DNA from 2 places in the Streptomyces luteoverticillatus genome. Region 2 is predicted to be linked to the other one. Evidence: riboswitches for the same ligand, from Rfam matches in the RefSeq annotation. Region 2 holds a riboswitch; the other holds the start of a gene.

Region 1 (7,304 bases), 2.2 Mb from region 2:
CACCTCGGTGGCGGCACCGGCCTTGATGACGGCCACGCCGCCGGCCAGCTTCGCCAGGCGCTCCTGGAGCTTCTCGCGGTCGTAGTCCGAGTCGCTGTTCTCGATCTCGGCGCGGATCTGGTTGACGCGGCCCTGGACCTGCTCGCTGTCACCGGCACCGTCGACGATGGTCGTCTCGTCCTTGGTGATGACGACCTTGCGGGCGCGGCCGAGCAGGTCGAGACCGGCGTTCTCCAGCTTGAGGCCGACCTCCTCGGAGATGACCGTGCCACCGGTGAGGATGGCGATGTCGCCCAGCATGGCCTTGCGGCGGTCGCCGAAGCCCGGGGCCTTGACGGCGACGGACTTGAAGGTGCCGCGGATCTTGTTGACGACCAGGGTCGACAGGGCCTCGCCCTCGACGTCCTCGGCGATGATCAGCAGCGGCTTGCCGGACTGCATGACCTTCTCGAGGAGCGGCAGCAGGTCCTTGACCGAGCTGATCTTCGAGTTGACGATCAGGATGTACGGGTCCTCGAGCGAGGCCTCCATACGCTCCATGTCGGTGGCGAAGTACGCCGAGATGTAGCCCTTGTCGAAGCGCATACCCTCGGTGAGCTCCAGCTCCAGACCGAAGGTCTGGGACTCCTCGACGGTGATGACGCCTTCCTTGCCGACCTTGTCCATGGCCTCGGCGATGAGCTCGCCGATCTGGGTGTCGGCGGCGGAGATGGAGGCGGTGGAGGCGATCTGCTCCTTGGTCTCCACGTCCTTGGCCTGCTCGAGCAGGGCGGCGGAGACGGCCTCGACGGCCTTCTCGATACCGCGCTTCAGGGCCATCGGGTTGGCACCGGCGGCCACGTTGCGCAGGCCCTCGCGGACGAGCGCCTGGGCGAGGACGGTCGCGGTCGTCGTGCCGTCACCGGCGACGTCGTCCGTCTTCTTCGCGACCTCCTTGACCAGCTCGGCGCCGATCTTCTCGTACGGGTCCTCGAGCTCGATCTCCTTGGCGATGGACACACCATCGTTGGTGATCGTGGGGGCGCCCCACTTCTTCTCGAGGACGACGTTCCGGCCCTTGGGGCCGAGGGTGACCTTGACGGCGTCGGCGAGCTGGTTCATCCCGCGCTCGAGACCGCGCCGTGCCTCCTCGTCGAACGCGATGATCTTGGCCATGTGAAGTGGTCCTCCCAGGACGGGGTGGAGACTGCTCCGGACCGCGCTGGTGCCCGCGACGGACGGCCTGCGTGCCTCGCGGTTCCTTGCCCCGCTTGGCTCGCCGACCTCACCGACGGTCCAAATCTGTCACTCTCACTCGGAGAGTGCTAAGCCCAATGATTAGCACTCGACCCCTGCGAGTGCAAGCGCCTCACACCAACCTGCCCCGTGCCGGATGACCCCACACCTGGACGTGCCCGGAGGCGACCCGGACCTGACGCGGACGCGCGAGGGGCCCGCGTCGTGGAGACGCGGGCCCCTCGGCGAGCTGAGTGAGCCGGTGGTCGATGCGCGCCGGTCAGGCGGTCACCTTGACCATGTCCGCCTGCGGCCCCTTCTGGCCCTGCGAGATTTCGAACTCGACCCGCTGCCCCTCCTCGAGGGTGCGGTAGCCGTCCATCTGGATCGCGCTGTAGTGGACGAAAACATCCGCACCACCGTCGACCGCGATGAAGCCGTACCCCTTCTCCGCGTTGAACCACTTGACGGTGCCCTGAGCCATGCCTAACTCCCCTATTACTGGCCCTTGCACAGGACCGCACCTCGCGGACCCGGGTCAGACCTCACCCCCAGACAGGATGGGGGTGTGCGCCGGAACGCGTCGACCGCCGCTGAATGTATCTGCACGGATGCCGTCTGCAACAGGTCAGTCGGACGAGAATTCCGGGCGCGGCCGATCGGTTATTACTACCTATTTCGCCAGCTTCTCGGGCAAGTCGGACCGGGCATAACGCAACCAACCCGGCAATTCGTGCACATGTCGTGGGCACAACTTGACGGGTTCTCATATGCGTTCGGCAGTGACACCGGAGGGGGAACGCCCCAACTGTATCGCGGTTCAACAGACGGAATCACCCCGTCCGTTTTACGGGCGGGGTGATTCCGGTGAATTCCGCAGGAACGCTTCGGAAGGGTCGGGCCAAGGGTCCGGCCCCGGGAGGCCTGCCCAGGAAGGGCTTCGGGGCCTCCCCGGTCAGCCGCCGGCGACCGCCGGAATGATCGACACCCCGGCGCCATCCGGAGTGGCTGCTTCCAGTCCGCCCTCGAACCGTACGTCGTCGTCATTGACGTACACATTCACGAAACGGCGCAGCTTTCCGCCCTCGTCGAGAACACGGGCGGCGATTCCGGGGTGGTTCTTCTCCAGGGAGGCGATGACTTCACCGAGAGTGGCTCCCTCGGCGGAAACTTCTGCCTTACCGGAGGTGTAGGTGCGAAGGATGGTGGGAATGCGGACGCTGACGCTCATGGGATCACCTTTGGTTTGAGGTAGTAAACGGCCGGGCAATGGGCCCGCTCGGCAATGGCCTCGCTTAAAGGCCCGTGAGGGGCCTAAAGGCCAGTGAGGCCCCGGCTCAAAGGCCCGCGAGCCCCGCCGTCCGGAACGCGCTCAGCGAAGGCGGAATCGTCGCGGTCGGCCCCGCCGCCACCGCGTCCAGCGTCTTGAGCCCGTCGCCCGTGTTGAGCACGACGGTGGTCAGGGACGGGTCCAGCCGCCCGTCCTCCAGGAGCTTCCGGGTGACCCCGACCGTCACCCCGCCCGCCGTCTCCGCGAAGATCCCCTCCGTCCGGGCCAGCAGCCGGATCGCCTCGACGATCCGCTCGTCGTCCACGTCCTCCACGGCCCCGCTCGTGCGCCGGGCGATGTCGAGCACGTACGGCCCGTCGGCCGGGTTGCCGATGGCCAGGGACTTCGCGATGGTGTCCGGCTTCACCGGCCGCACCACCTCGTGCCCGTCCTTGAAGGCGCGCGAGACCGGCGCGCACCCCTCGGCCTGCGCGCCGAAGATCCGGTACGGGCGGTCCTCGACCAGCCCCAGCGCGACGAGCTCCTTCAGCCCCTTGTCGATCTTCGTCAGCTGCGAGCCCGAGGCGACCGGCACCACGATCTGGTCCGGCAGCCGCCAGCCCAGCTGCTCGCAGATCTCGTACGCGAGGGTCTTGGAGCCCTCCCCGTAGTAGGGCCGCAGATTGACGTTGACGAAGCCCCAGCCCTCGCCCAGCGGGTCGCCGATGAGCTCACTGCAGAAGCGGTTGACGTCGTCGTACGTCCCCTCGATCCCCACCAGCTCGCCGCCGTAGACAGCGGCCATCACAACTTTGCCGGCCTCCAGGTCGTGCGGGATGAAGACACAGGACCGAAGGCCCGCGCGCGCCGCCGCGGCGCCCACCGCTCCGGCAAGGTTCCCCGTCGAGGAGCACGAGAGGGTGGTGAAGCCGAAGGCGCGCGCCGCCTCGACGGCGATGGCGACGACGCGGTCCTTGAAGGAGTGCGTGGGGTTTCCGGAGTCGTCCTTGACGTACAGCCCGCCGGTGACGCCCAGCTCGCGGGCGAGGTTGTCGGCCTTGACGAGCTTGGTGAAGCCGGGGTTGAGGTTCGGCCGGTCCGCGACGTCGGCGGGGACCGGCAGCAGGGGGGCGTAGCGCCAGATGTTCGCGGGTCCGGCCTCGATGCGGCGGCGCAGCGACTCGGGGTCGCCGACGGGGAGCTCGTAGGCCACCTCGAGGGGGCCGAAGCAGCTCACGCAGGCGAAGGAGGGACCGAGCGGGAAGCGCTCGCCGCACTCGCGGCAGGAGAGCGCGACGGCGGGTCCGAAGGAAGCGGTGGCGCGAGGTACGGAGGTACGACTTTCAACGGCTTCGACAGCCATGGAGGCGAGGCCCTTTCTCCTCATCTTCCTCGCGGCGAACGTCACCACGAGACGGATTTGGCACCTTCCCCGCCGGGAGCCTCGCGTCGTATGACCGAGACCGGCTGGAGGGTTGCCGGGGCTTCAACGGGCCGTGTCCCTCTGCCCCTCTGGATGAGCGGTATGGCCCGGGCGCAGCCGGGCGTTTGTGCGCGTGACGACCCCCGACATAGGACGGCCGTCCGCGTTGTTCAAGACTGTAACGGAAGGGGTGGCCGCTTGAGAGGGCCGTCCGAACCGCGAGATGCGTCACAGCGACGATCACCGACGATCAACGACGAGGAGTCATGCACGTGCTGGAAGAGGTGGAGCGCTGGCTCGCCCAGCGGTCCTGGTCCGCCGCCGACCGTCCGCTCGACCAGCTGCTGGCCGCCAAGGGCGACACGGGCACCACGGTCAGCGTGGTGCTGCCGGCGCTGAACGAGGAGGCGACGGTCGGCGAGATCGTGGCGACGATCCGCCGCGAGCTGACGGCGGACGGCGGGCCGGGGGCCGTGCCGCTGGTGGACGAGCTGGTGGTGCTGGACTCCGGTTCCACGGACCGGACGGCCGAGGTCGCGGCGGCGGCCGGCGCGCGCGTCGTGCACCGCGACGAGATCCTGCCGCGGCTGCCCGCGCTGCCGGGCAAGGGCGAGGTGCTGTGGCGGTCCCTGCTGGCGACGACGGGCGACGTCGTCTGCTTCGTCGACGCGGACCTGAAGGACTTCTCCGGCGACTTCGTCTCGGGGATCGTCGGCCCGCTGCTGACCGATCCCGGGGTGCAGTTCGTCAAGGCGATGTACGACCGTCCGCTGGGCGAGGTCGCGGGGCAGGGCGGCCGGGTCACCGAGCTGGTGGCGCGCCCGCTGCTGAACCTCCACTGGCCGCAGCTCGCGGGCTTCGTCCAGCCGCTGGGCGGCGAGTACGCGGCCCGCCGCTCGCTGCTGGAGCGGCTGCCGTTCCCCGTGGGCTACGGCGTGGAGCTGGGCCTGCTCGTGGACGCGCTGCACACGGTGGGCCTGGACGCGCTGGCGCAGGTCGACGTGGGCGTGCGCAAGCACCGCCACCAGGACGGCCGGGCGCTGGGCCGGATGGCCGCGACGATCTACCGCACGGCGCAGTTGCGGCTGGCCCGGGGCCATCTGGTGCGTCCGGCGCTCACCCAGTTCGAGCGCACGGCGGAGGGGTTCGTGCCGCGCACGTACGCCGTGGACACGGAGGAGCGGCCGCCGATGGCGGAGATACCGGAGTACGCCCGGCGGCGCGCGGCGTAGCCGTCCGGGCTTCCGGGCGTCCGGACGGGGAACGGGATGTTCCCCGTGTGGCACCCGACGAGCCGTGCGTACGTTTGAGCGGTTCGCCGGGGGCAAGGCTGGCGTCATGGTCGCTGAGCATCCCCCGCCCGTCCCGGTAGCCGCAGCCCCGGTAGCCGCCGCGCCCATCGTCGTGGCGTCCAACCGGGGGCCGGTCTCGTACTCGACACGCGAGGACGGCTCGCTGGTGGCCGGGCGGGGCGGCGGCGGGCTGGTGTCCGGGCTGAGCGAGATCGGACGGGATCCGCGGGGCGCGGCGGCGGTGTGGGTGTGCGCCGCGCTGGGCGAGGGCGACCGGCTGGCGGCGTCCCGCGCGGGCCGAAGACTCGACCCGGCCGACACGGGCGGGCTGCGGGTGCGGATGCTGGACATCCCGGCCGGGACGTTCTCCGCCGCGTACAACGGCGTGGCCAACTCCGTGCTGTGGTTCGCCCATCACATGCTCTGGCAGACCCCGCTCGAACCGGTATTCGACAAGGAGTTCCGGTCGCAGTGGGCGGCCTACGAGGCGTACAACAGCGCCTTCGCGGACGCGATCGCCGAGGAGGCGGCGGAGGGTGCCGTCGTCCTCGTCCAGGACTACCACCTCACCCTCGTCCCCGGGCTGCTCCGCGCCCGCCGCCCCGACCTGCGCGTCGGCCACTTCTCCCACACCCCGTGGGCCCCGCCGGACTACTACCGGCTGCTGCCGGACGACGTCGCCGAGCAGGTGCTGCGCGGCGTCCTCGGCGGCGACCGGGCCGCCTTCCTGACGCGGCGCTGGGCGGAGGCGTTCGCCGCGTGCTGCGCGGACGTCCTGGGAGCCGAGGTGGTGCGCGAGGAGCACGGGGGCGCGGCGGCGGTGCGTTTCGCGGGGCGTACGACCCTGCTCGGCGTCCACGCGCTCGGCGCGGACGCCGACTTCCTGCGCGAGCGCGCGCACCGGCCGGACGTGGAGGAGCGGCTGGCGGCGCTGCGGGAGCAGATCGGGCCCGGCCGCCGGACGATCCTGCGGGTCGACCGCACGGAGCTGTCCAAGAACATCGTCCGCGGCCTCCACGCCTACCGCCGGCTGCTGGAGGACCACCCCCACTGGCGGGGCCGGGTGACCCACCTCGCCTTCGCCTACCCCTCCCGGCAGGACCTGGAGGTCTACCGCGACTACACCGCCGAGGTGAAGCGCGTCGCGGATTCGGTCAACGCGGAGTTCGGCACGGCGGACTGGCAGCCGGTGATCCTGCATGTGAAGGACGACTTCGCCCGTTCCCTGGCCGCCTACCGGATGGCGGACGTGGCGCTGGTCAACCCCATTCGCGACGGCATGAACCTGGTGGCCAAGGAGGTCCCGGCCGTCTCCGACCACGGCTGCGTCCTCGTCCTGTCCCGCGAGGCCGGGGCGGCGGCGGAGCTCGCCGGGGAGGCGATCGTCGTCAACCCGTACGACGTCGAAGCGACGGCACGCGCCCTGCACGTTGCCCTCCTGATGGACCCGGGCGAGCGCGCGGAACGAGCCGAACGCCTGGCCGCGGCGGCGACCCGGCTACCGCCGGCTCGCTGGTTCACGGAGCAGTTGCATGCGCTGGAGGGGGACGCCACGTAGGGGGTACGCCCCGTAGGGGCGCGGGGAACTGCGCGAACGGCCACGGACGGCCCGCAGCCGCCCACCCCGCCGGAGCGCACGGCGCTTTCGCGCGACCACCCGTGCGGGCCGGTGGGGGCTGGTCGCGCCCGCGCGGCGGTAGCCGCATATCGACACTGCCCCGCGCCCCTTGACGGGGCGCGCGCGGCGCGTTCGCGCACCCCGTTCGTGCGGGCCGACGCCTCCACCGCCCGGCACCCCCCGCGGAGCGGACGGGTAGCCATGCACCCATGCCGAACGCTCCGCGCTGGGCCGCCGCCGCGGCCGCCACCACGCTCATAGCCGTCACCGCCACCGGCTGTTCCTCCGGCTCCGACAGCGGCAAGGACGCCGGCTCGAAGGCCGCGAAGGCCGACGCCTCGGCCTCTCCCTCGGGCACCTCGTCCCCGTCCTCGTCCTCTCCCTCAGCCGGAGGCGTCACCGTTCCGGCCGGTCCGGGCCCCCAGGGCTCGTACACCGTCCAGAAGCAGCCCGAACCGGGCACCTGCGCCTACCGGTACACCGCCG
Region 2 (7,304 bases):
CGCAGCTGCGGATCAAGGTCAATGACAAGGGCTACCTTGAGGCCATGGGCGACTTCTCCGAGCCCGTCGGTCCTGCGTACTGGGAGCGCGGATGAGTACTGCCACCACTGACAACCGCCGCAAGGCACCCGCGGGCGAGCGGGTCGCCGACTGGGCCGACGGCCGACTGGGCATCTACAGCCTGGCCAAGGTCAACATGCGGAAGATCTTCCCGGACCACTGGTCCTTCATGCTGGGTGAGGTCTGCCTCTACAGCTTCATGATCATCATCCTCACGGGTGTGTATCTGACGCTGTTCTTCCACCCCAGCATGAACGAGGTCGTCTACCACGGCTCGTACGTCCCCATGCAGGGCATGCGGATGTCCGAGGCGTTCAAGTCGACCATGGACATCAGCTTCGACGTCCGCGGTGGTCTGCTCATCCGGCAGATCCACCACTGGGCGGCGCTCATCTTCGTCGCGGCCATGCTCGTGCACATGATGCGCGTCTTCTTCACCGGCGCGTTCCGCAAGCCGCGTGAGGTCAACTGGGTCTTCGGCTTCCTGCTGCTGGTCCTCGGCATGTTCACCGGTTTCACCGGTTACTCGCTGCCGGACGACCTGCTCTCGGGCACCGGTGTCCGGTTCATGGAGGGAGCGATCCTCTCCATCCCGATCGTCGGCACCTACGTCTCGATGTTCCTGTTCGGGGGCGAGTTCCCCGGCTCGGACTTCGTGCCGCGGTTCTTCTCGATCCACGTCCTGCTGCTGCCGGGCGTCATGCTCGGCCTGCTGGTGGCGCACCTGATCCTGGTCTTCTACCACAAGCACACCCAGTTCCCCGGCCCCGGCCGGACGAACAACAACGTGGTCGGCATGCCGCTGCTGCCGGTCTACATGGCCAAGGCCGGAGGCTTCTTCTTCCTGGTCTTCGGTGTGATCGCGGCCATCGCCGGCCTCGCGTCGATCAACCCGATCTGGGCCATGGGCCCGTACCGCCCGGACCAGGTGTCCACCGGCGCCCAGCCCGACTGGTACATGGGCTTCTCCGAGGGCCTCATCCGTGTGATGCCGGGCTGGGAGATCAACCTGTGGGGCCACACGCTCGTCCTGGGCGTGTTCATCCCGCTGATGATCTTCCCGCTGGTGCTGGCCGCCATCGCCGTCTACCCGTTCATCGAGTCCTGGGTCACCGGCGACAAGCGTGAGCACCACCTGCTGGACCGCCCGCGCAACGCCCCGACGCGCACCGCGTTCGGTGTCGCCTGGCTGACCTGGTACCTGGTGCTGCTGGTCGGTGGTGGAAACGACCTGTGGGCCACCCACTTCCACCTGTCGATCAACGCCATCACCTGGTTCGTCCGGATCGGCTTCTTCGTCGGCCCGGTCCTCGCCTTCATCGCCACGCGCCGGATCTGCATGGGTCTCCAGCGCCGCGACAAGGAGAAGGTGCTGCACGGCCGCGAGTCGGGCATCATCAAGCGCCTGCCGCACGGTGAGTTCGTGGAGATCCACGAGCCGATCTCGCAGGAGCAGATGCACACCCTCACGGCGCACGAGCAGCCCAGGCCGCTCGAGCTGGAGCCGGAGGTCGACGAGAACGGCGTGGCGCGCAAGATCGGCGCCGGCCAGAAGCTCCGCGTGAAGCTCTCGAAGGGCTTCTACGGCGAGGGGACCCACATCCCCAAGGCCACCGCGGAGGAGTACCAGGAGATCACGAGCGGCCACGGCCACCACTGATCCCCACAGCTGATCGCTGATCGCCACGGCAGGAGCCCCGTCCAGTACTGGACGGGGCTCTTCGCCGTTCCCGGACGTGGATAGGCTGGACCGCGTAACGGGGGCCCAGGGCGGCCCCCACCAGGGACCGACCACCAGGAGTGTGGACCATGAACGTGACCCCGACAGGCGGCGAGCGCTCGGTGGCCCACACCTGGCCGGGCCTCCTGGACGCCCTGCTCGGCGGAGTGGACCTCGGCGCCGACGACACGGCCTGGGCCATGGACCGGATCATGCGCGGGGAGGCCACCGACGCCCAGATCGCGGGCTTCGCCGTCGCCCTGCGGGCCAAGGGCGAGACGGTCGCCGAGATCTCCGGCCTGGTCCGGGCGATGTACCGGCACGCCAATCTCATCGAGGTGCCCGGCCCGAGCGTCGACATCGTGGGCACCGGCGGCGACGGCGCCAAGACCGTCAACATCTCCACCATGTCCTCGATCGTCGTCGCGGGCGCCGGGGCGAAGGTCGTCAAGCACGGCAACCGCGCCGCGTCCTCCGCGAGCGGCGCCTCGGACGTCCTGGAGAAGCTCGGGGTCAATCTGGAGCTGACCCCGCGCCGGGTGGTGGAGGTGGCCGAGGAGGCCGGCATCACCTTCTGTTTCGCGGTGAAGTTCCACCCCGCCCTGCGGTATGTGGCCCCCGCCCGCCGTGAGCTGGGCATCCGCACGACCTTCAACGTCCTGGGCCCGCTGACCAACCCCGCGCGGGTCAAGGCCCAGGCGACCGGCGTCGCGGACGCCCGGATGGCGCCGATCCTGGCCGGGGTGCTGGCCGAACGCGGCTCCTCCGCGCTGGTCTTCCGCGGCGACGACGGGCTCGACGAGCTCACCACGACGGCCACCTCGCGGGTGTGGATCGTGGGGGACGGCCAGGTGCGGGAGGAGTCCTTCGACCCCCGGGACGTCGGCGTCGACCTGGTGCCCATCGAGGCGCTGCGGGGCGCCGACGCCTCGTACAACGCGGATGTGGCCCGCCGGCTGCTCGCCGGGGAGACCGGCCCGGTCCGGGACGCGGTGCTGCTCAACTCCGCCGCCGCGCTGGCCGCCCTGACGCCGACGGACGAGCCCCTCACGGAGCGGATCCGCGCCGGGATGGCGCGGGCGGCCGAGTCCATCGACTCGGGCGCGGCCCGGCGGGTGCTGGAGAAGTGGGTGGAGGCCAGCAACCGCTGAGTCTCCCCTCAAGGGCGCGGTCCGCATCGCGGACCGCGCCCTTGCGCATTCAAGATCCTGTGGCATGATGCTGCGCAGGTCACGAGTGACAGCGTTTCGGCCCCGGCTTGCTGTCCGGCAACCCTCCTTCCGTGGCGGGGTGCCCCGGGTGATGACCAGGCCGCAGGCAGACGTCTGCGGCAAGCGCGGATCCCTCGCCAGGGATCCTGGTTGTCGAGGGAGACCCTTCCGTGTTGCAGCGAATGCTCTAGGGCCGTTCCGGCCCCTTCTCCGGTACGCCTTCATCCATCACCCCTGCCGGGAGAATTCGCCATGTCCGCATGCCCTGTTGTCACTACCGTCGAGCCGCTGCCCGTCCTCGGTCACGACGTCCGCGTACCGCTCGTCACCGGGGGCGAGGTGACCTACGCCGCGCTCGACTACGCCGCCAGCGCACCGGCGTTGCGGCGGGTGTGGGACGACGTCGCCGCCTACGCGCCCTACTACGGCAGCGTCCACCGGGGCGCCGGGTACCTGTCGCAGCTGTCGACCGACCTGTTCGAAGGATGCCGGGCCACCGTCGCCGGCTTCCTCGGCTGCCGCGAGGGCGACCAGGTGGTCTTCACCCGCTCCACCACGGACTCGCTGAACCTGCTGGCGTCCGTACTGCCCGCCGGATGCCGGGTGTTCGTCTTCGAGACCGAGCACCACGCGGCCCTGCTGCCGTGGCGGGACGCCGAGGTCACCTACCTCGACGCCCCGCGTTCACCGGCGGAGGCCGTCGAGACGCTGGAGCGGGCGCTCGCCGACCGGGAGCCGTATGGCCCGGCGCTGGTCTGCGTGACCGGCGCGTCCAATGTGACCGGCGAGCTGTGGCCGGTACGGGAGCTGGCGGCGGCCGCGCACGCGCACGGCGCGCGCATCGTGCTGGACGCCGCCCAGTTGGCGCCGCACCACCCCGTGGACGTCGCCGGGTGGGACGTCGACTGGGTCGCCTTCTCCGGGCACAAGCTGTACGCGCCGTTCGGCGCCGGCGTCCTCGCGGGGCGGGCCGACTGGCTGCGGGAGGCCGAGCCGTATCTGGCGGGTGGCGGCGCCAGCCGCAGGGTGGCCCGCGACGCCGAGGGCGGCGTCGAGGTCGAGTGGCACGACACCGTGGCCCGGCACGAGGCCGGTTCGCCCAACGTCATCGGGGCCTACGCCATCGCCGCCGCCTGCAAGGCGCTCCAGGAGACCGGCTTCGACCGGCTGGTCGAGCGTGAACGGGAGCTGATCGCGCGGGTGCGGGCCGGGTTGGCGGACGTCCCGGGGGTGCGGGTGCTGTCGCTGTTCGGCGCGGACGCCCCGCGTGTGGGGGTGCTCTCGTTCGTCGTGGACGGCTGGAACAGCTCGCACTTCGCGGCGGCGCTCTCAGCGGAGTATGGGATCGGGGTGCGGGATGGGCTTTTCTGCGCGCATCCGCTCGTCCGCGTCCTGCTGGACGGCGATCGGGGGGCGCCCGGCGAGTGCGGGCCGTCCGACGGGCGGTCGCTGAATGCCATTCGGGTGAGCTTTGGGGCGGGGACGCCCGATGAGCACGTCGAGCGGTTCGTACGGGCTGTACGGGAGCTCGTCACCGAGGGGGCTCGGTGGAGCTACCGCACCGAGGGTGGGCGGTGCGTTGCGGTTCGGCCGCGGGTCGGCTTGGGCTGAGCGCGCCCACGCGGCGGAGCCGCATAGTGTCACAGCCCCGCGCCCCTTCGGGGCCCGGTTAGTTGTCGAGGCCGATCGCGAAGGCCGCTTCCAGGTCGTGCTGGGAGTACGTGCGGAACGCGATGTGGGTCTCCGTCGAGGCCACGCCCGGGACCTTGCTGATGCGGCCCGGGATGAGGTCCGCGAGGTCGTCGTGCCGGGCCACGCGGACCATCGCGATCAGGTCGGCCCCGCCGGTGACCGAGTAGACCTCGCTCACGCCCTCGATGGCGGCGATGTTCTCGGCGATCTCGGGAATCCGGTCCACGTCGGTCTTGATGAGCACGATCGAAGTGATCACGTCGGTTTGTCTCCTTCGGTGGACCTGGCTGCGCCCTTCACTCTAGCCGCAGGTGTGCGAAGCCCCCAGGCGTAGCCGAATCCGAGTGCGAATCCCACGACGTGGGCCAGATAGGCGACCCCGGGGCGCCCCGCGTCCGTCCCCGTCGCCAGCCACTGGAGCGCGAACCAGAACAGCAGTACGGCCCACGCGGGGAAGCGCAGCGGCAGGAAGAACAGGAACGGGAAGAGGCTGGTGACCCGCGCCCTGGGGAAGAGATAGAGGAACGCGCCGAGCACCCCGGAGATGGCTCCCGACGCGCCCACGAGCGTGCGTTCGGAGTGGGCGTGCACGGCCGCGTAGCCGAAGAGGGCGAGATAGCCGGTGAGGAGGTAGCAGCAGAGGAACGCGGCACGGCCCAGGTGGGCCTCGGTCATGGCGCCGAAGACGTAGAGGAAGAGCATGTTCCCCAGCAGATGCAGCCAGTTCCCGTGCACGAAGAGCGCGGTGAGCGGGGTGCGCAGAGCCCAGGGGGAGCCGTGGAGGAGCTCCTGCGGCACGACCCCCCAGTGCGCGAAGTAGTCGGTCTGGGCGGCCGGCAGTCCGGGTCCGGTGCCGTAGACCGGATTCAGGCCGGAGACGGGGCCGATCAGGAAGACCGCGCCGCAGACGGCCAGGATCGTCCAGGTCACCCACGGGGTGTCCGGGTGGCCCGGGCGCCCTGCCGTTTCGATCATGGCCAGATCATGGCGTACCGGGCGCAACCCGTGCAGAGCGCCTCGCCGGGCCGTCCGTGCGGGCCGCACGCCCCGCGCCCGGCAACCGGCAGGCCGTAGGGTTACGGGGAGCACCCCGCGGACCACAGACGAGGACGGACGACACGATGGGCGTTGTTCCCCAGCCGACAGCCGGGAACCGGTGGCGCTGCACCCTGTGCGGCAACCTCACGCGTTTCGACGTCACGCGGACGACCAAAGCCGTGGAGTTCGTGCACCTCGACCTGGCGGGGGAGCCCGCGGTGGAGGAGCGCGAGATCGTCAGTGAGACGATCGAGTCCGTGCGTTGCCGCTGGTGCAACGCCGTCGACCAGATCGAGCTGGTGGCCCGGCCGGGCGCCGATGCCTGACGAACGGGAGCGATAAGCGGTGGTGGAGCACACGGACGGCGTGGAGGCGGCCGGTGACGCCGGCGGGGCCGACGACGGCGTCAGCGAGGTGCTCGACCGTCCGCTGCCCGAAGGCATCCGGCGGCGGGTCATCGGGCTCGTCGCGGAGGCGTTCGGCGGGCTGACGGTCGCGGAACTGCCCGCCCAGTTGCGGCAGTATGCCCGGTTCACCCCCTCCCGCCGGGCCAAGTTCGCGGGGAACGCCATGGCCGCGGCCGTGGAGAGCGACTCGGCCTTCCGGCAGCGGATCTCCGCGCGGCTGCGGGAGACCGGTTCCGAGCTGGCGGAGGCCCTGGAGGCCGGTTCGCCGCCGGCGGCCGCCGATCCGGAGGACGTGGCCGCCATGGCGTTCGTGCTGCGGCCGGCCGGCTGGGTCAAGCTGGTCACGGCGGCGGGCGAGGAGGCGGCCCGGGCGAGCGCCGAGCGGGCCGACGAGGAGGCCCGGCACGAGCTGACGCGGCTGCGCGAGGAGCTGGCGGCGGCGCGGGCGGAGGCGAAGGCCGAGGCCGACCGGGTCCGGGCCGAGCTGGAGGCCGTCCGGCGGGACGCCGAGTCGTTGCACCGCAAGCTGCGCAGCGCGCAGAGCGATGTGCGGCGCGGCGAGGCGGCGCTGCGCAAGGCCCAGGGCGAGCTGGAGGCGTTGCGCGCCGAGGCCGCCGCCGAGAAGGCGGCGGCGCAGGGCGAGGCGCGCCGGGCCAAGGCCCGGCTCGCGGAGGCCGAGGCGGCCCTGGAGGCGAGCCGCCGGGCGACGCGCGAGGGTCGCAGCGTGGAGGACGTCCGGCTGCGGCTGCTGCTGGACACCGTGCTGGACGCGGCGCAGGGGCTGCGCCGCGAGCTGGCGCTGCCGCCGGTCTCGGTGCCGCCGGCGGACACGGTGGACGCGGTGCGGCCGGGCACGATGACGCCCCGGGACATCGCGACGCGGGCGCTGTCGGAGACGGATCCGGCGCTGCTGGACCAGTTGCTGGCGCTGCCTCAGACGCATCTGCTCGTCGACGGCTACAACGTCACCAAGACCGGCTATCCGACGATGCCGCTGGACAAGCAGCGGCTGCGGCTGCTGGGCGGGCTCGCGATGCTGGCCGCGCAGAGCGGCGCCGAGGTCACGTGCGTCTTCGACGGCGCGGAGCTGGCCGCCCCGGTGCTGCTGGCGCCGCCGCGCGGGGTGCGGGTGCTGTTCAGCAAGCCGGGTGTGACGGCGGACGAGCTGATCCGTCA

What was found. Region 2 has a riboswitch for S-adenosylmethionine ahead of EKH77_RS08375 (aminotransferase class V-fold PLP-dependent enzyme). Riboswitches for the same ligand answer to the same signal wherever they lie in the genome.
Region 1: another riboswitch for S-adenosylmethionine. It lies ahead of thrC (threonine synthase); the one in region 2 lies ahead of EKH77_RS08375 (aminotransferase class V-fold PLP-dependent enzyme).

Annotation. Positions count from the first base shown of each region.
Region 1 covers NZ_CP034587.1:4,229,141-4,236,444, reverse strand. Annotated here, with positions in the region: gene groL (chaperonin GroEL) at 1-1,155, opposite strand, end outside; gene EKH77_RS18810 (cold-shock protein) at 1,496-1,699, opposite strand; gene EKH77_RS18805 (MoaD/ThiS family protein) at 2,171-2,446, opposite strand; gene thrC (threonine synthase) at 2,553-3,848, opposite strand; SAM riboswitch class I at 3,866-4,008, opposite strand; gene EKH77_RS18795 (glucosyl-3-phosphoglycerate synthase) at 4,181-5,140, shown strand; gene EKH77_RS18790 (alpha,alpha-trehalose-phosphate synthase (UDP-forming)) at 5,247-6,758, shown strand; gene EKH77_RS18785 (hypothetical protein) at 7,028-7,304, shown strand, end outside.
Region 2 covers NZ_CP034587.1:1,983,494-1,990,797, reverse strand. Annotated here, with positions in the region: gene qcrA (cytochrome bc1 complex Rieske iron-sulfur subunit) at 1-95, shown strand, start outside; gene qcrB (cytochrome bc1 complex cytochrome b subunit) at 92-1,720, shown strand; gene trpD (anthranilate phosphoribosyltransferase) at 1,870-2,931, shown strand; SAM riboswitch class IV at 3,009-3,123, shown strand; gene EKH77_RS08375 (aminotransferase class V-fold PLP-dependent enzyme) at 3,244-4,602, shown strand; gene EKH77_RS08370 (Lrp/AsnC ligand binding domain-containing protein) at 4,661-4,942, opposite strand; gene EKH77_RS08365 (rhomboid family intramembrane serine protease) at 4,939-5,658, opposite strand; gene EKH77_RS08360 (hypothetical protein) at 5,805-6,047, shown strand; gene EKH77_RS08355 (NYN domain-containing protein) at 6,067-7,304, shown strand, end outside.